4 regions of the Clavibacter rahimiani genome follow, and region 4 is predicted to be linked to each of the others. Evidence: predicted binding sites of a transcription regulator. Region 4 holds the regulator's gene; each other region holds the start of a gene.
What was found. The regulator HrcA, encoded in region 4, represses chaperone genes, less so after heat shock. The targets are predictions, from matches to a motif close to TTNGCACTCGNNNNNNNCGAGTGCNAA.
Positions count from the first base shown of each region.

Region 1 (4,709 bases), 1.1 Mb from region 4:
GGCGGCCCCGGTGAGGGACCGCCCGCTTCGTCGTGCAGATCGTGCTGGTGGGCGGGAGCGCTGCCGCTCCCGCCCGGTCGGACTAGAAGTCCATGCCACCCGTGGGGTCGCCGGCCGGGGCCGGGTTCTTCTCGGGCTTGTCGGCGACGACCGCCTCGGTCGTGAGGAACAGACCGGCGATGGACGCGGCGTTCAGCAGAGCCGAGCGCGTGACCTTCACCGGGTCGTTGATCCCCGCGGCGAGCATGTCGACGTACTCGCCCGTGGCGGCGTTGAGGCCGTGACCCGAGGGGAGGTTGCGGACGCGCTCGGCCACGACGCCGGGCTCGAGGCCCGCGTTGAGGGCGATCTGCTTGAGCGGAGCGTCGACCGCGACGCGGACGATGTTCGCGCCGGTGGCCTCGTCGCCCTCGAGCTGGAGCTTCTCGAAGGCGAGCTTGCCGGCCTGGATGAGGGCGACGCCGCCACCGGCGACGATGCCCTCCTCGACGGCGGCCTTCGCGTTGCGGACGGCGTCCTCGATGCGGTGCTTGCGCTCCTTGAGCTCGACCTCGGTCGCCGCGCCGGCCTTGATGACCGCCACGCCGCCCGCGAGCTTCGCGAGGCGCTCCTGGAGCTTCTCGCGGTCGTAGTCGCTGTCGGTGTTGGAGATCTCGTTGCGGATCTGCTGCACGCGGGCCGCGATCTCGGTGGCGTCGCCGCCGCCGTCGACGATCGTGGTCTCGTCCTTGGTGATGACGACCTTGCGGGCCGTGCCGAGCAGGTCGAGGGTGACGTTCTCGAGCTTGAGGCCGACCTCCTCGGCGATGACCTGGCCACCCGAGAGGATGGCGATGTCCTGCAGCTGCGCCTTGCGGCGGTCGCCGAAGCCGGGGGCCTTGACGGCGACCGACTTGAAGATGCCGCGGATCTTGTTCACGACGAGCGTGGCCAGGGCCTCGCCGTCGACGTCCTCCGCGATGATGAGGAGCTGCTTGCCCGACTGGATGACCTTGTCGACGATCGGCAGCAGGTCCTTGATGTTCGAGATCTTCGAGTTGACGATCAGGATGTACGCGTCCTCGAACACGGCCTCCTGGCGCTCGGGGTCGGTGACGAAGTACTGCGACAGGTAGCCCTTGTCGAAGCGCATGCCCTCGGTGAGCTCGAGCTCGGTGCCGAAGGTGTTCGACTCCTCGACGGTGACGACGCCCTCCTTGCCGACCTTGTCGATGGCCTCGGCGATGATCGCGCCGATGGTGGCGTCGCCGGCGGAGATGGACGCGGTGGCGGCGATCTCCTCCTTGGTCTCGATCTCCTTCGCGGCGAGCTTCAGCTCCTCCGTGACGGCGGCGACGGCCTTCTCGATGCCGCGCTTGAGGCTGATGGGGTCGGCGCCCGCGGCGACGTTGCGGAGGCCCTCGCGGACCAGGGCCTGCGCGAGGACGGTCGCGGTGGTCGTGCCGTCACCGGCGACGTCGTCGGTCTTCTTGGCGACCTCCTTGACGAGCTCCGCGCCGATCTTCTCGAACGGGTCGTCGAGCTCGATCTCCTTGGCGATGGAGACGCCGTCGTTCGTGATGGTGGGGGCGCCCCACTTCTTCTCCAGGACGACGTTGCGGCCACGCGGGCCGAGGGTCACGCGGACCGCGTCGGCCAGGATGTTCAGGCCGCGCTCGAGGCCGCGGCGGGCTTCTTCGTCAAAAGCGATGATCTTAGCCATGTGTATCTCTCGTCCCTCCCGGACGTCAGGAAAAAGGCAGTCGTCTAGCACTCCCCGTGAGGGAGTGCCAGGGACGATTCTGGCACTCGCCCTACGGGAGTGCAAGCGAGCCGCTCACAGGCCGGGCGGCCCGGGGAACGCGACGACGCCGTCGCCCTCGTGGGCGACGGCGTCGTGGCGGTGCCCCTCTAGGCGGGGGTGACGTTCTCGGCCTGCAGGCCCTTGGAGCCCTGCCCGATCTGGAAGGCGACGCGCTGCCCCTCCTCCAGGACCTTGTAGCCGGACATCTCGATCGCCGAGTAGTGGACGAAGACGTCCTGCTGGGCCGGTCCGCCCTCGACGGCGTCGACGGTGATGAACCCGAACCCCTTCTCCCCGTTGAACCACTTCACGGTGCCGTTGGCCATGTGCTTCTCCATGTGCGACTGCGCGGTGTCGAGGGCGCGGTGCCGCCACCCCCGGGTCGTCCGCGGAGCCCTGCATCGACCCCGCGCCACGCCCTCGGGACTCACCGCATGCAGCGCCTGGTGCGCGACGGGCGTGCGACCAGGCAGCACCATAGCCAGGGCCCGTGATCCGCGGTCCGGTTCCTCCACGGAGGCGCGTCGCGTGGTCTGCGGTGCGCCGCGGGTGCGCCGCCGGTCAGCCGCGGGACGCGTAGTCCGAGCCGAGCACGGCCGTCAGCCGCGGCGCCGACGCGGACGGGGTGCCCTCCGCGGGCCGGAACTGGTCCGACTGCTGCACGTCGCCCACCCCCAGCGCCTGGACCAGTCCTCGCGCGGCGCCCTCGTCCGCGGCGTCGTAGTAGTAGACGGTCGTCGCGGTGATGTCGGACGTGCTGGCGTTGGCGCGCGACCCGACCTTCCAGCCCCCGGACTCGAGCGTCGCGGCGGCCCGCGCGGAGAGGCCCGAGGTCCGCGTGCCGTTGAGGACGGTCACGACCATGCCGGGGACCGCGGTGGGCGCCGCGGTCGGCACCTCCGTGGGGGCCGCCGCCTCGGATGCGCTGTCGCTCGGGATGATGTCGGTGAAGGAGACGCGGTCGTCGATGACGAAGAGGCCGACGACGCCCAGCCCGACGAGGACGCCCGTCGCGAGCGCAGCCCAGGCGAAGGCGCGGAACCGGTGGTGACGCGGACGGGGTGCGCGGTGTGCGCCCACGCGGCTCAGGTCACCGGGGACGTCGTCGAAGCGATCGGGAGCGTGGGAGGGCATGGCGGTCTCGTGTCTCCTCGGTGGGGCGCGGGGTCAGCGCGCGGACGGACGGTGCGGGAGACCGGCGGGCAGGGCGCGGGCCGCACGGGCGGCGGCGCGCGTCTCGCGGAGGCGCAGGAGGCGCCCCACGAGGAGGGGGTTGTAGGCGAGCGCCTGACGCGTCTCGAGGAGGGCGCCCAGCAGCTGGTAGTAGCGCGTGGCGGAGATGCCGAAGGTCTGGCGGATCGCCTCCTCCTTCGCACCGGCGTGACGCGTCCAGTCCCGCTCGAAGTCGAGCACCGCGCGTGCCCGGTCGTCGAGCTCGACGGCGGGACGCTGCTCGGCCACCGGGGCGGTCGCGGGGCGGGTCTCGCGCTGGTCCACGGCGTGCTCCTTCCCCGACATCCCCCACATACTAGGTGCGCCTCCCTGGGCGCCCCGCTCACGCGCTCGGGGTGTCCCCGGCCGCTCCGGACGGGCTCCGCGACGGGGCCGCCGACACCGCACGCCCGGCCGGGAGTTCCCCGGATGGAGGAATCCCCGGGCCGTCGCGGCGGTTCCCCCTGGAGGCGCGCTGGGACGCCGCCCCTAGGATCGACCAGCGAGAAAGGACCCGCACCATGGCCTACGAGATCGAGAAGACCGACGACCAGTGGCGTCAGGAGCTCTCCCCCGAGGAGTACGCGGTGCTGCGCCAGCAGGCCACCGAGCGCCCCTGGACCGGCGAGCTGCTGGACGAGGAGCGCACCGGCGTCTACGGCTGCAAGGCCTGCGGCGCCGAGCTCTTCACGAGCGACACCAAGTTCGACTCCCACTGCGGATGGCCGAGCTTCTACGCGCCCAAGGAGAGCGACGCGGTCAAGCTGTACACGGACACGAGCCTCGGCATGAAGCGCGTCGAGGTCGTCTGCGCCCGCTGCGGATCCCACCTCGGGCACGTCTTCGACGACGCGCCGCAGACCCCCACCGGCGACCGGTTCTGCATGAACTCGGTCTCCATGTCGTTCCGCACCGCGGAGTGACCGACGTGCCGCGGCATCGGGCGGGCGGCGACGCCGACCCGTCCGCGCCCGGCACACCCGGATGGGCCGGCCCGGTGCTCACGGCGCTGCGCGACCGACGGTCGCGCTCGTCCGTCGGCGAGGCCGCGCCGACGCACGAGGCCCTCGTCCCGCTCGTGGAGGCCGCCTCGCGGCTGGCCGACCACGGCGGGCTGCGGCCGTGGCGGATCATCGAGATCCGCGGCGCGGCCCGCGACCGCCTCGGCGCCGCGATGGACGAGGCCGCGGGCGACCCCGGATCCGGCAAGCACCGCAAGAAGACCCACCGGGCGAGCCTGCTCGTCGCCGTCGTCGCCTGCGTGGCGCCGAGCCGCAAGGTGCCGGGGTGGGAGCAGGAGGCCGTCGCCGCCGGTGTCGCGCACGCGCTCACGCTGCTGCTCGAGGAGCAGGGGTGGGGCGTCTTCTGGCGCACCGGATCGCTCACGCGCAGCGACGCCGTGCGGCGCATGCACGACCTGCGCGAGGGCGAGGAGCTCCTCGGCTGGCTGTACGTCGGGGCCGCGGAGCCGGACGACAAGGGCCCCCGCTCGACCGTCGAGGGCGAGCGCATGATCACGGTCCTCGACTGATCCCGCGCCGCGCGCCCCACGGGGGCGGCTCCCGTCTCGGAGCCGGCCACGGGACTCGAACCCGTAACCGCCGCATTACAAGTGCGGTGCGCTACCAATTGCGCCAGGCCGGCCGACGTCCCTCGCGGGCCGTCGATCCATCATAGGAGCCGCGCTACGGGGCGGTGGTCGGCGTCTCGGTGG
Region 1 is NZ_CP199790.1:2,701,907-2,706,615, forward strand. Features, by position in the region: gene groL (chaperonin GroEL) at 83-1,702, opposite strand; gene ACT7CP_RS12785 (cold-shock protein) at 1,891-2,109, opposite strand; gene ACT7CP_RS12790 (LytR C-terminal domain-containing protein) at 2,345-2,917, opposite strand; gene ACT7CP_RS12795 (DUF3263 domain-containing protein) at 2,951-3,280, opposite strand; gene msrB (peptide-methionine (R)-S-oxide reductase MsrB) at 3,517-3,918, shown strand; gene ACT7CP_RS12805 (nitroreductase family protein) at 3,924-4,526, shown strand; tRNA gene ACT7CP_RS12810 (tRNA-Thr) at 4,567-4,639, opposite strand; gene ACT7CP_RS12815 (DsbA family protein) at 4,681-4,709, opposite strand, start outside.
Region 1: groL (chaperonin GroEL) is a predicted target of HrcA. The motif match lies at 1,747-1,773, and genes of this name have one in related genera.

Region 2 (4,709 bases), 1.2 Mb from region 4:
GCACGTCCGAGGGGGCGGTCCGCCAGTAGTAGCCGTCGTCCTCGTAGGTCGTGAAGTCGGGCGACGTGTTCGCCGGCGACAGCTGCACGACGCCGGCCTGCGTGACCTGGTCGATGAAGGTCTTCGAGACGCCGGAGGACGCGGCACCGAGGATGGCGCTGTTGCCGTCCGCGATGAGCGACGTGGCCGACTGGCTCGCGATGTCGGTGGTGGTGTCGCCCGAGTCCTTGTCGGTGACGCTGACCGTGATGCCGGCCTTCGCGTCGTTGATCTCCTGCTCGGCGAGGTGGACGCCGGCGAACTCGGGCGGGCCGAGGACGGCCAGCGAGCCGGTCTGGGGGAGGATCGTGCCGATCTTCAGCTCGAGGCCGCCATCGGCCGTCGCGCCCCCGTCGCTCCCGCCGCTGCTGCTGGAGCAGCCGGCAAGGACGAGGGCGCCGGCCACCGCGACGGTGACGGCGCTGAGGGCGGTGCGGGCGGATCGTGAGCGGGAGGCCGAAGCCCTGCCGAATGCGCTCATGGTGCTCCTTATGGATGTGTGTGGTGATGCTCGGGAATGTGGTGCATGAGGCACGCGAATGCGCGCCTCGCCTGGTGCGACCCTAGGGTGCGGATGAGACGGACACAATGCATCGGCATTTCCAGCGTGTAACGCGACCTGATCGTTACCATCCGGCGAATGCGCGACGGGATCCGAATCAGATGCCCTCGGCGACCGGCGTTTCCCTCTGTGCGCGCTCGGCGACCGGGATGGTGCGGCGGGACGCGCGGAGCATGTCGACCGTGAGCAGCACGAGCGCCGCCCAGACGATCGCGAAGCCGGCCCAGCGCTCGGGCGGCATCGCCTCGTGCATCACGAACACCCCGAACGCGAACTGCAGCAGCGGGGCCAGGTACTGGGTGAGGCCGATCACGGACAGCGGCAGGCGCCCGGCCGCGAAGCCGAAGAGGAGGAGCGGCCCCGCGGTCACGACCCCCGTGCTGACGAGCAGGAGCGTGTGCCCGAGCGAGACCTGACCGAGGGTGAGCCCCGCGCCCGCGCCGGTGATCACGAGCATGGTCGTGGACGCGGGCACCAGCCACGCGGTCTCGATCGCGAGGCCGGACAGCGCGTCCGCCCCGCCGCTCACGCGCTTCTTCACGAGGCCGTACAGGCCGAAGGACCCGGCGAGCGCGAGCGAGACCCACGGCAGCTGGCCGTAGCCGATCGCGATGACGGCCACCGCGATCGCGGACAGCGCCACCGCGCTCCACTGCAGGGGGCGCAGGCGCTCGCGCAGGAGGATCACGCCGAGCAGCACCGTGACGATCGGGTTGATGAAGTAGCCGAGCGCGGTCTCGACGACGTGGCCGGAGAGCGTGCCGTAGACGTAGACGGTCCAGTTCACGAGGATCAGGTGGCCCGCCAGGGCGAGGCCGAACAGGAGCCTCGGCCGCCGCACGATCGCGAGCACGTGCGACCAGCGCCGGGCAGCCGTGATGACGAGGGCGCAGACCACGAGCGAGAAGAGGATCCGCCAGGCGACGATCTCGAGGGCCCCCGCGGGCGCGAGCAGCAGGAAGTAGACGGGGAGGACGCCCCACAGCCCGTAGGCGCCGACGGCAGCGAGGAGGCCGGTGCGGGTCGAGGACTCCGAGGCGGGGCGCGTCACTCGACGAGGCTAGCGCCGGGGCGACCGCGGCCCGGCCACGCGGCGACCCCGTGACGCGCGAGAGCCCGGCCGAACGTGTCGGCCGGGCTCCCGGGTGGTGCTGTGGTGCGGTGTCGCGGTGTGCGGAGCGTCAGCGCTCGATGACGGCGAGCACGTCGCGCGCGGAGAGGACGAGGAGGTCCTGGCCGTCGTACTTGACCTCGGTTCCGCCGTACTTGGAGTAGATGACCTTGTCGCCCACGGCGACGTCGAGCGGGACGCGGTTGCCGTTGTCGTCGATGCGACCGGGGCCCACGGCCACGACCTCGCCCTCCTGGGGCTTCTCCTTGGCGGTGTCGGGGATGACCAGACCAGACGCGGTGGTCTGCTCGGCTTCGACCTGCTGGATGACGATGCGATCCTCGAGCGGCTTGATGGAGACCGACACGGTTGACCTCTTCCTTCTCACATACGGGACAAGACTGATTGGCAATCCCCGGGGGAGAGTGCCAGGTGAGATTCTACGGGCTGGGCTTGCACTCGTGCAACGCGAGTGCCAATCCGTGGGGAGCGGCCCCGGTACGGTGGGCGGATGGATCAGACCGACCTCCGCGAGGTGCTCTCGCTCGAGGGGCTCCGCCTGCTCGACTCCCTCCCCGAGCCCCGGCCGGGTGACGACATGGTCCGGATCGTCAGCGCGCTGCGGGCCGAGGGGCACTCGCCCGCCCGCGTCAGCGCCGTGCTCACGCAGGCCCGCCTGCGGGCCCGGGCTCGCGTCAAGTTCGGCGACTTCGCCGAGCGCATGCTCTTCACCGAGGCGGGGCTCGAGCAGGCGACCCGGCTGGCCGTCGCGGCGCAGCACGCGGGCCGGTTCCAGCAGGCCGGCGTCGCGCACGTCGCCGACCTCGGCTGCGGGATCGGCGGGGACGCGATGGCGATGGCGGCCATCGGGATCCGCGTCACGGCGGTCGAGCGCGACGAGGTGACGGCGGCGGTCGCCGGCTGGAACCTCGCGCCGTTCCCCGAGGCCGAGGTCGAGCAGGGCACGGCCGAGGCGTTCGACGCCGGCCGCGTCGACGGCGTGTACCTCGACCCGGCGCGCCGCACGGACGGGCACTCCTCCACCCGGCGCATCTCGGATCCGGACGCCTACTCCCCCACCCTCTCCGCCGCGTTCGCGCTCGCGGCGGGGCGGGCCGCCGGGATCAAGCTCGGGCCGGGGCTCGACCGCGACCTCATCCCCGAGGAGGCCGAGGCGCAGTGGGTCTCCGTCGACGGGCAGGCGGTGGAGATGGGCCTGTGGTTCGGGCCGACGCGGCGCGACGGCGTGCGGCGGGCGGCGCTCGTGATCGCGGGCGGGTCGCAGGCGGAGCTCACCTCGGCCGCCGACAGCGAGGACGCGGAGCTCGGCGAGCTCGGCGCGCACCTGTACGAGCCGGACGGCGCGGTGATCCGCGCGCGGCTCATCGGCGACGTGGCCCGGTCGCTCGACGGGCACATGGTCGGCGCGGGCATCGCGTGGATCACGTCCGACCGAGAGCAGGCGACGCCCTTCGCGCGCGGGTTCCGCGTGCGCGAGGTGCTGCCGCTCGACGAGCAGCGGCTGAAGCGCGAGCTGCGGGCGCGCGGGATAGGGACGCTCGAGATCAAGAAGCGCGGGGTCGACGTCGACCCGGCGCGGCTGCGCACGCGGCTGCAGCTGAAGGGCGACGCGTCGGCGACGCTCATCGCGACGCGCGTGGGCGGCCGGCGGGTCGCGATCCTCGCGGACCGGCACGGGGTCGACGCGGGCTGAGGCCGCTCCGCCGACGGGCCGGGACACGACGACGCGGCCGCCCCGAGGGGACGGCCGCGTCGTGGCGTGCGGGTGGTGCGTGCTACGGAGCGGTGTAGCCCTGCTCCTGCAGCGCGGCCAGGGCGATGAAGCCGAGGATCGCGAGGCCGACGGCGAGCACGAGGCCGACGATGCCGGTGATGATGCCGGTCAGCCAGAAGCCCTTCGCGTCGGGGTTGCGCTTCTTGCCGAGGATGCCCGTGACGATGGCCGCGATGCCCAGGGGCGCCGAGAGGAACCAGAAGAGGATCGTGACCACGGACACGATGCCGAGCACCATGGACGTGATGCTGAGGCCCTTGGAGGCCGGGGCACCGCCCTGGCCGGGCTGGTACGGCGCCGCGTAGGGCGAGCCGGATCCGGCAGCGGGCGCCGCCGGGTAGGACGGCTGGCCGGGAGCGGGCGGGAAGTCGTTGGCGGAGCGGTCCGGATTCTGCGGATCGGTCATTGTCGTTCCTTTCGTCCCTGGGAACATACCGTGATGCGGGGCCCGGATTCAGCGGCACGCGGAAATGCCCCGGACGGGGGTCCCGCCCGCGGCGACGCGGGGACGGGGGCGGTCAGACCTGGACGACGGTGACCGGCAGGGTCGAGTCGGCGCCGAACGCGAGGCCCGACGGCGCACGGCCGGACACGATGAGGCGGGCGCCGAGCGCCGCGATCATCGCGCCGTTGTCCGTGCAGAGCGACAGGGGCGGGATCCGCAGCTCGATGCCCGCGGCCGCGCACCGCTCCGCGGCGAGCTCGCGCACCCGCGCGTTCGCGACGACGCCGCCGCCGAGCAGGAGGCGCGGCACGCCGTGGTCGACGCACGCGGCGACGGCCTTGGTGAGCAGCACGTCGACGACGGCCTCGCGGAAGCTCGCGGCGACGTCCGCCACGGGGACGGGCTCGCCGGCGTCCTGACGCTTCTCCACCCAGCGGGCGACCGCGGTCTTGAGGCCGGAGAAGGAGAAGTCGTAGCGGTGGCGCTCCATGTCCTTCGAGAGGCTGAGGCCGCGGGGGAAGCGGATCGCCTTCGGGTCGCCGCCGGCCGCGACCCGGTCGATGTGCGGGCCGCCGGGGTACGGCAGGCCGAGCACGCGCGCGACCTTGTCGAAGGCCTCGCCCGCGGCGTCGTCGATGGTCTCGCCGAGGAGCTCGACGTCGTCGACGAGGTCGCGCACGAGCAGCAGGGAGGTGTGGCCGCCGGAGACGAGGAGCGCGATGCTCGGGGTCTCGAGCGGGCGGCCGGGACCGCCGTC
Region 2 is NZ_CP199790.1:2,809,297-2,814,005, forward strand. Features, by position in the region: gene ACT7CP_RS13245 (ABC transporter substrate-binding protein) at 1-520, opposite strand, end outside; gene rarD (EamA family transporter RarD) at 699-1,652, opposite strand; gene groES (co-chaperone GroES) at 1,783-2,079, opposite strand; gene ACT7CP_RS13260 (THUMP-like domain-containing protein) at 2,224-3,426, shown strand; gene ACT7CP_RS13265 (DUF4190 domain-containing protein) at 3,509-3,913, opposite strand; gene tsaD (tRNA (adenosine(37)-N6)-threonylcarbamoyltransferase complex transferase subunit TsaD) at 4,026-4,709, opposite strand, start outside.
Region 2: groES (co-chaperone GroES) is a predicted target of HrcA. The motif match lies at 2,165-2,191, and genes of this name have one in related genera.

Region 3 (4,709 bases), 670 kb from region 4:
TGCTCCATCGGCTGCCCGTCGGGGAGGCAGGCGGCGGCGTCGCCGGCGCCGAGGGCGACGCGCGCGAGGAGGCGCCGGAGCGCGGTGCGCTCGTCGGGGTCGAGGTCGCGCATGAGGGCGTCCTCGACGTCGCGGAGCGCCACGCGGGCGGTCTCGAGCAGGGCGCGTCCGGCGTCGGTGGGCAGGACCTGGCGGATCCGGCGGTCCCGCGGGTGCGGCTGCCGCTCGACGAGGCCGCCGTCGGCGAGCGCGTCGATCACGTAGGTCATCTGCGTCTTGTCGATCCCGAGGCGCTGCGCGAGGGCGAGCTGCGAGGTGGGCTCCTCCGTGGTGATCGCGACGAGCACCTGGTACCCGCGCGGCCCGCCCGGCACGTCCGCCACGGCGGTCTGCGCGGTGCGCGCGAAGCCCTGGTAGACGGCCTGGATGGACCAGCCGAACTGCGTCTCGATGCCGCCCGATCCCCAGTCGATGCCCGTGGCGTCGTCGGCGGCGCGGTCGTCGGCCCGGGGGGCGGAGGCGGCGGGGGAGGTCATGCCGAGATCGTATCCGGTTCAGATCGTCTTGTGTGAAGATGATCTCCGAGCGCAGGCATCCGCCGCGCGCCACGACCCCCATCGGAGCCGCGCATGTCCGCCATCACCCCCTTCCGCCTCGACGTCCCCGAGGCCGACCTCGACGACCTCCGCCGCCGCCTCCTCGCCACCCGCTGGCCCGATCCCGAGACCGTCGGCGACACCTCCCAGGGCCCGCAGCTCGCGCGCATGCGGCGCTTCGTCGAGCGCTGGGCCGACGGCTACGACTGGCGCCGCACCGAGGCGCTGCTCAACGGCTGGGGCCAGCACACGACGGAGGTGGACGGCCTGCGGATCCACTTCCTGCACGTGCGCTCCCCCGAGCCCGGCGCCCGTCCGCTGCTGCTGACGCACGGCTGGCCGGGCTCGGTCCTCGAGTTCCGCCACGCGATCGGCCCGCTCACCGACCCGGTGGCGCACGGCGGCTCCGCGGAGGACGCCTTCCACGTCGTGATCCCGAGCCTCCCCGGCTTCGGCTTCTCGGGGAAGCCGACGGGCACGGGCTGGGGCGCGCGGCGCACGGCCCGCGCCTGGGCCGAGCTCATGCGCCGCCTCGGCTACGACGCCTGGTACGCGCAGGGCGGCGACCTCGGAGCGTCGGTCACGTCCGAGCTCGCGGCCCTCGAGGCCGCGGAGGGCATCGGGCTCCGGGCGATCCACCTCAACATGGCGCCCTTCATGCCCACGGACGACGAGATGCGCGAGGCCACCGACGAGGAGCGGCGGATGATGGCGGAGACCGGGCACTACTGGCAGCAGCTGTCCGGCTACTCGCAGATGATGTCGACCCGGCCGCAGACCGTCGGGTACGCGCTGCAGGACTCCCCCGCGGGGCTCGCCGCGTGGATCTACGCCATGTTCCAGGACGTCGGCGGATCCCACGACGAGCACGGCGACGCCGAGGCGCTCTTCGCGCTCGACGAGATGATCGACGACGTGATGCTGTACTGGCTGCCCGGCACGGCGGCCTCCGCGGCGCGCTTCTACTGGGAGTCGGCGCAGGTCGGCTGGGCGACGCCGGGCACGATCGACGCGCCGATCACCATCCCGACGGGGCTCAGCGTCATGCCGGGCGAGTACGTGCGCCGATCGCGCCGCTGGGCGGAGCGCCGGTACACGGACCTCGTGCTGTTCAGCGAGGTCGCGCGCGGCGGGCACTTCGCGCTGCTCGAGCAGCCGGGGCTCCTCGTCGACGACATCCGGACGACGTTCCGCGGGCGCTGATCCGCGACCCGGCGGGTCAGCCCCCGAACGGCCGCAGCGACACCGACTCGAGGGTGCCGTCGCGGGTCTGGTCGACCACGAGGCGCACGGCGCGCGCGACGGACGCGGGCTCGAGGTAGCGCGCCTCGTCGTACTCGCCGCCCTCCTTGGCGCGGAGCTCGCGCTGCATGTCGGTGGCGACGCGGCCCGGGTGCACGCTCGAGACGCGCACGCCGTGCGGGCGCTCCTCCTCGCGGAGGGCGTCGCCGAGGGCGCGGAGGGCGAACTTGGATCCCGCGTAGACGCCGCCCGTGGGATTCGCCGTGAAGCCGGATCCGGAGTTGACGAGCACGACCTGCCCGCGGGCCGCCCGGAGCGCGGGCAGGAGGATCCGCGTGACCTCGGCGACCGCGAAGACATTGACCTCGAACACCCGGCGCCACTCCTCGACGGGCGTGCGGTCGACGGCGTCGCCGCCGATCACGCCGGCCGAGTGCACGAGCACATCGAGCCGGTCGAGCGCGGGGACGGATCCCTCCAGCCCGCCCGCGGCGAGGTCGGCGGCCCAGCCGACGGCGTCGGGGAGGGAGGCGGCGAGCGCGTCGACCGCGTCCCGGTCGCGCCCGTGGACGATGACGCGGTGGGTGCGGCCGAGGTCCTCGGCGATCGCCCGGCCGATGCCGCGGGTGGCCCCGGTGACGAGGGCGACGGGGCGGGCGGTGTCGGTCATGGGTCCTCCTGGTGGCCGGGCCTCCAGGCTACCCACGGCGTCCGGCCTCCCCGCCCGGTGCGGTCCGGGGCCGTCCGGGGCATGACGTAGCGTGAAGGGGACCCGGTCGCGAGGCCGGGTCCCCGCCCCGACCCGCACCGAGAGGATCCGCCCGTGCACGCCCGCTTCCCCGCCAGCCTCGAGGTGCTGCGCCAGGAGGCCCGCGACGAGCTGGACGCCGTGATCGAGCACCGCTGCCGGAACGGCGACGACCCGTGGGAGGTCATCCCGGAGCTGCCCACCGTGGACGAGCACGTGGTGGCGACCCTCCGGCAGGACGCGCTCGAGGCGGACGGCGTGGCGGAGGAGCTCGCGCGCGTGCGCCATCCGTCGACCGCGCCGGGCGTCGTCGCGCGCTTCGAGTACCGGCTGCTGCGCGGGATCGCGCTGGAGCATCCGGACCTCTCACGCGCGGTCTGGACCCTCATCGGGCGCATGGAGCGCGACCTCCGCCGACGCGCCTGAACCGGTGGTCAGAGCGCCATTCGCCCTGGGCGAACGGCTTGGCACTCGCATGCCCCGAGTGCTAATCTCGACGCAGTTGAGCCGAGGGGGCTCAACCCCACAGATCATCAGAGGAGTCGAGCATGAACATGACCTTCGATCCGTTCCGCGAGCTGGACCGCGCCATGGGCGCCCTGGCCGAGACCCGCCAGGCCAACCGTCCGATGCCCATCGACCTGCACCGCGAGGGCGACACCTACGTGCTGGCCGCCGACCTCCCGGGCATCGACCCGGGCTCGGTCGACATCGACGTGGACGGCCAGCTGCTGACCATCCGCGCGGAGCGCACGCTCGCCGGCGACCCCGGGGTCCGCTGGCTCACCCGCGAGCGCGTGGCCGGCACGTTCCTGCGCCAGCTCACGCTCGGCCAGGGCATCGACACCGAGCGCATCTCGGCGCACTACGCCAACGGCGTGCTCAGCGTCACCATCCCGGTGAGCGAGCGGGCGAAGCCGCGCAAGATCGCGGTCACGTCCGAGGAGCCCCAGGGCCAGGACGCGCGCACGCTGACGGTGGAGCAGGGCGCGTCCGCCGCGAGCTGATCCGCCCGGTGCCCCTTCGGCGCCGCCCACGACGAGGAGCCGTCGTCCGCACCGCGGGCGGCGGCTCCTCGCATGTCCGGGGGCGCCGGGTCAGCCGATGCGCGGCCGGAGCCCCGCGTGGATCGCGAGCGGGTTCACGAGCGAGCCGTGGATCTGGAGCACGGGGTCGGCGAGGTCGACCATCCGCCGGTTGTCCCGGAGCTGCAGCCGGTTGAGGCACGAGCGCGCGAACGACGGCGCGAAGAGGTCGAACCGGGCGGCGCGCTCCGCGAGCTCCGGGTGCGCGCGCTCGTGGTCGGCGAGCGCCTCGGCGGCCACGCGCCACAGGCCGTCGGGTCCGAGGTCGTCGCGGTCCTCGAGGAGCGCGGCGGCGAAGCGGAGGAAGCCGTCCATCACGTCGGTGAAGACCGTGAGGGCGCGCTCGTCCTCGGGGACGTCCATCCGGATCCGCCGCACGTCCTCCGGCAGGTCCCGCTCCGGGTCGAACAGGGCCACCTCCTCGGCGATGTCCTTCATCAGCACGCGGACGACGACGTGGTCGCGCAGCACGAGGATCACGTTCTCGCCGTGGGGCATGAACGCGAGGTCGTGCGCGAGGAGCGCGTGCGCGAGCGGCACGAGGTAGGCGTCGAGCCAGCGGCGGAGCCAGGCCGCGGCACCGATCCCCGACGCGTCGATGAGCGCCCCGATCACGGGGGCACCGGCCGCGTCGACGTGCAGGAGGCTCGTCATGCTCATGAGCCGCTCGCCCTCCGCGAGTCCCGGCACCGGCGACTCGCGCCAGAGCGCGGACAGCATCTTCCCGTGCGCGTGGCCGGGCGGCAGGGCCGAGTCGACGCGGGCGTCGCGCACGCCGACGGACGCGACCTCGCGGAGGATCCCGAAGCCGAGCCGCGCGAACTCCGCGTCGCCCACGACGAGCGCGTGCACCCAGTCGTTGATCGCCGGGGTCACGGCCATGTAGGCCGGCGACAGCCCGCGCGTGAACCCCATGTTGAGGATCGACAGCGACGTCTTCACGTAGCAGCGCTCGGGGGTCGTGCGGTTGGCCCAGGTGCGGATCGACTGCTGGGCGCCGTACTCGTCGTCGCCCGTGCCGAGGAGCACGATGTCGCG
Region 3 is NZ_CP199790.1:2,310,883-2,315,591, forward strand. Features, by position in the region: gene ACT7CP_RS10965 (MarR family winged helix-turn-helix transcriptional regulator) at 1-536, opposite strand, end outside; gene ACT7CP_RS10970 (epoxide hydrolase family protein) at 630-1,799, shown strand; gene ACT7CP_RS10975 (SDR family oxidoreductase) at 1,816-2,508, opposite strand; gene ACT7CP_RS10980 (hypothetical protein) at 2,662-3,012, shown strand; gene ACT7CP_RS10985 (Hsp20/alpha crystallin family protein) at 3,135-3,593, shown strand; gene ACT7CP_RS10990 (GNAT family N-acetyltransferase) at 3,684-4,709, opposite strand, start outside.
Region 3: ACT7CP_RS10985 (Hsp20/alpha crystallin family protein) is a predicted target of HrcA. The motif match lies at 3,051-3,077, and genes of this name have one in related genera.

Region 4 (4,709 bases):
CGACGACGCGACGCGCGAGGTGGAGCGCGTGCTGCTCGGCGCCCGCATCCGCGACGGCCTGGCGATCCCCACGCTCACCGCGGAGGGCCGCCGGCAGGTCGCGGGGCTCATCGCCGACGGGCTCGTGGATCCGCGCGCGGCCCTCGCCGGCACGCTCGTGCTCACGCTGCAGGGGCGCCTGCTCGCCGACGCCGTGGTCCGCCGGCTCCTGGAGGGCTGACCGCGCCAGGGCGGGCTGCGCGAAGCCCGTCGGGCGCGCGTCGCCCGGCCGTCAGAGGACGGCGGCGCCCACGTCGTCGCCGGCGGCGCGCTCGAGGTCGCTCCGCTCGACGCAGAACTCGTTGCCCTCCGGGTCCGCGAGCACCACCCAGCCGCTGCCGTCCGCGTTCCGCCGGTCCGCCACGAGCGCGGCCCCGAGCGCGAGGACGCGCTCGACCTCCTCGTCGCGCGTGCGGTCGTCGGGGGCGAGGTCGAGGTGCACCCGGTTCTTCCCCGTCTTCGGCGTGTCCGCGCGCTGCAGGATGATGCCCAGCCCGGAGACGGCGTCACCCAGCCACGCGGCGTCGTCGCCGGGGCGGTTCGGCTCGTCCGGATCCTCCTCGAACCCGGTCACGCCGGCCCAGAAGAGCGAGAGGGCGTGCGGGTCCCGGCAGTCGATGGCGACGTGCCGGATCCGCGCGCTCACCGGCGACCGCCTACTTGATCCACCGGATGTTGAGCGGGTAGCGGTAGGGGCGGCCGCTCTGGACGCGCGTGCCGCCGATGATCGCGAAGACGATGTTGACCACGACCACCGCGAAGATGACGAGGCCGAGCAGGAGGCTGATGAGGATCCCGAGGATCGGGATGACCACGAAGATCGCCTGCAGCACGTTGAGGATGACGAGCGCGCCGGTCACGTTGATGGTCCAGTTCGTCGCCTCCTTGCCCTCCTGGTCCGTGAAGCGGCCGCGCTCGCGGAACACGAGCCACACGATGAACGTCGGCACGATGAGGATCGCGAGGAAGTGCGTGAGCGACGCCCACAGGCGGTCCTCGCTCGGCGTGAGCGGTGCGGGGGCGCCGTAGGGGTGGGGGTCGGGTGCGGACATTCCGGTGGGGCCTCTCGGTGCGCGGCGCCGGCCGGCGTTCGTGTCGGCGGGCCGCTTCGGATCGGGGTGGCGCCGGGCGGCGCCTGGCCTCACCACGGTACCGGTGCCGACGCGCGACCGGCAATGCCGAGGAGGCTCCGCGCCGCGGTACGATTGGCAGTCAGAACCGACGAGTGCCAGGAGGGAGCCGCCATGGTCTCGGAACGCGGGCTCGACGTCCTCCGGGTGATCGTGCAGGACTACGTGTCCTCACGCGAGCCCGTGGGCTCCAAGTCCATCGTGGAGCGGCACGCCTTCGGCGTCTCGGCCGCCACCATCCGCAACGACATGGCCCTCCTCGAGGAGGAGGAGCTCATCGCCGCGCCCCACACGTCCTCCGGCCGCGTGCCGACGGACAAGGGCTACCGGCTGTTCGTCGACCAGCTCGCCGACGTGCGGCCGCTCACCCCGGCGCAGCGCCAGGCGATCCACGTGTTCCTCGGCGAGTCGGTCGACCTCGACGACGTGCTCGCGCGCACCGTGCGCCTCCTCGCGCAGCTCACCAACCAGGTCGCGCTCGTGCAGTACCCGTCGCTCGCCACCAGCCATGTGAAGCACGTCGAGCTCGTGGCGCTGTCGACGACGCGCGTGCTCACGGTGCTCATCACCGACACGGGCCGCGTCGAGCAGCGCGTCGTCGAGCTCGCGGGCGACCCGGACGACGCCTTCCTGGCCGGGATGCGCGCGCGCATCAACCAGGCGGTCGGCGGGCTCGGCCTCGCGGAGGCGGCGACCCGCCTCGAGACGCTCTCGGACGAGGTCGAGCCGCAGCAGCGCGCCGCCGCGTCCGCGCTCGCGGGCACGCTCGTCGAGCAGGTGCTCGCGAACCGGCAGGAGCGGCTGCTGCTGGCCGGATCCGCGAACCTCGCCCGCACCGAGCGCGACTTCCCGGGCAGCATCTCGCCCGTCCTCGAGGCCATCGAGGAGCAGGTGGTGCTCCTGCGCCTGCTCGGCGAGATGGAGGCCGACCAGCACGGCGTCTCCGTGAGCATCGGCCGGGAGAACGCGCCGTTCGGCCTCGGCGAGACGAGCGTGCTCACCAGCGGCTACAGCTCGTCCGGCGGCGTGCTCGCGCGCCTCGGCGTGCTGGGGCCGACCCGCATGGACTACTCCACCAACATGGCGTCGGTGCGCGCGGTCGCGCGCTACCTCTCGCGCCTGCTCGAGGAGCGGTGACGGCTCCACGCCGGCGCACCGCCCCTGATCCCCACGACCATCACCACCGAAGGGCCCGACGTGGCTGACCACTACGAAGTACTGGGCGTGAGCCGCGAGGCGACGCCAGAGGAGATCAAGAAGGCGTACCGCAAGCAGGCGCGCCAGCTCCACCCGGACGTCAACGACGCCCCCGACGCGGCCGAGCGGTTCAAGCTCGTGACGCACGCCTACGACGTGCTGTCCGACCCGCAGCAGCGCCAGCAGTACGACCTCGGCCCGCAGGCCGGGTTCGGCGGGGGCGGCCAGGGCTTCGGCGGGTTCGGCGACATCTTCGAGACGTTCTTCGGCGGCCAGCAGGGCGGCGGGGGCGGGCGCGGCCCGCGGTCGCGCCAGGAGCGCGGCCAGGACGCGCTGCTCCGCGTCGAGGTCGAGCTCGACGAGGTCATCTTCGGCGTGCACCGCGACCTCGAGATCGACACGGCCGTCGTGTGCGACACCTGTCACGGATCCTGCGCGCAGCCCGGCACGAGCGCCGTCACGTGCGACATCTGCCACGGCTCCGGCAGCATCCAGCGCCAGGTGCGCTCGCTCCTCGGCAACGTCATGACGTCGAGCCCCTGCGGCACCTGCCGCGGGTACGGCACGGTCATCCCGAACCCGTGCCCCACGTGCGCCGGCCAGGGCCGCGTCCGCGCGCGCCGCACCGTCCCGGTCGACATCCCGGCCGGCGTCGACACGGGCCTCCGCCTCCAGATGCCCGGCTCCGGCGAGGTCGGTCCCGCGGGCGGCCCGAACGGCGACCTGTACCTCGAGATCAAGGTCGCGCACCACGACGTCTTCAGCCGCAACGGCGACGACCTCCTCGCGACCGTCGAGGTGAGCATGGTCGACGCGATCCTCGGCAGCGACGCGCACATCGAGGCGCTCGACGGCGCGGTGGACCTCGAGCTCCGCCCGGGCATCCAGAGCGCGGAGATCATCACGGTCCGCGGCCGCGGCGTCACGAAGCTCCGCGGCTCCGGGCGCGGCGACCTCAAAATCGGGATCCAGGTGGTCACGCCGCAGAAGCTCGACCACAAGGAGCGCGACCTCATCCAGCAGTTCGCGAAGCGCAACAAGGCGCCGGCACCGCACCTGGCGCACTTCCAGCAGGGCCTCTTCCAGAAGCTCCGCGACCGCTTCCTCAACGTCTGACTGTGGCGCACTTCTACCTCGCCGACGACATGGGCGCGAGCGACCTCGCGGTCGACCGCGTCATCGTGCTCACCGGGCAGGAGGCGCGGCACGCGGTGATCGTGAGCCGCGTGCGCGCGGGGGAGGCGCTCCTCGTCGGCGACGGGCGCGGCACCGTCGCGTCATGCACCGTGACGTCGGCGGCCGCCCAGCGCCTGGAGCTCCGCGTCGGATCGGTGGAGGCGCACCCGGCGCCGTCCCCGCGCGTGGTCCTCGTGCAGGCCCTCGCCAAGGGCGACCGCGATGAGCTGGCCGTGCAGGCCGCCACCGAGCTGGGCGTGGACGCCGTGATCCCGTGGCAGGCGCAGCGCTCCGTCTCCCGCTGGGAGGGCGCGAAGGTCGCCAAGGGCCGGGAGCGCTGGCGCGCGATTGTGCGCGAGGCCGTGAAGCAGTCCATCCGGCCGCGCGTGCCCGAGGTCGAGGAGCTCGCGAGCACGAAGGACCTCGTGCGCCTCGCCGCCACCAGCCGCGTCCTCGTGCTCGACCCCACGGCCGAGGCGCGCCTGTCCCGCCTCGACCTGTCCGCCCCGGCCGGCGGGCCGGCGACCGACGTGCTCCTCGTCGTCGGACCCGAGGGCGGCATCAGCCCGGCGGAGGTCGAGTCGCTCCGCGCGGCCGGCGGCGTCCCCGTCGCGCTCGGGTCGGGGATCCTCCGCACCTCCACCGCCGGGCCCGCCGCGCTGGCGCTCGTCAACGCCGCCCTCGGGCGCTGGTGACCCCGCGGGGCGCGCGTAGGCTGGGCGCATGAGCGAGACCCGAGAGCCCACCGTCTTCGAGCGCATCGTCGCCCGCGAGATCCCGGCCGAGATCGTCGCGGAGACCGACCGCGTCATCGCGTTCGAGGACATCGCGCCGAAGGCGCCCGTGCACGTGCTCGTGGTGCCCAAGACGCCGACGTACCGCGACGTCGTCGAGCTCGCCGCGGGTGACCCCGGGCTCCTCGCGGAGGTCGTCGAGGTCGCCTCGCGCGTCGGCGCCGAGCGCGCGGGCGGCCAGTTCCGCCTCGTGTTCAACACGGGCGAGGACGCCGGGCAGACGGTCTTCCACGTGCACGCGCACGTGCTCGCCGGCTTCGGCGGCTCGGAGGACCATGTCGGGCTCTGACCCCCGGGGCGGCGCCGACGCGGATCGCGTGGAGCAGACCGCGACCGTCGACGGCGTGCTCATGGTCCGCCTGCTCGGACCCCA
Region 4 is NZ_CP199790.1:1,639,142-1,643,850, forward strand. Features, by position in the region: gene hemW (radical SAM family heme chaperone HemW) at 1-220, shown strand, start outside; gene ACT7CP_RS07795 (VOC family protein) at 272-685, opposite strand; gene ACT7CP_RS07800 (DUF4870 domain-containing protein) at 696-1,091, opposite strand; gene hrcA (heat-inducible transcriptional repressor HrcA) at 1,284-2,306, shown strand; gene dnaJ (molecular chaperone DnaJ) at 2,367-3,482, shown strand; gene ACT7CP_RS07815 (16S rRNA (uracil(1498)-N(3))-methyltransferase) at 3,485-4,237, shown strand; gene ACT7CP_RS07820 (histidine triad nucleotide-binding protein) at 4,266-4,625, shown strand; gene ACT7CP_RS07825 (PhoH family protein) at 4,612-4,709, shown strand, end outside.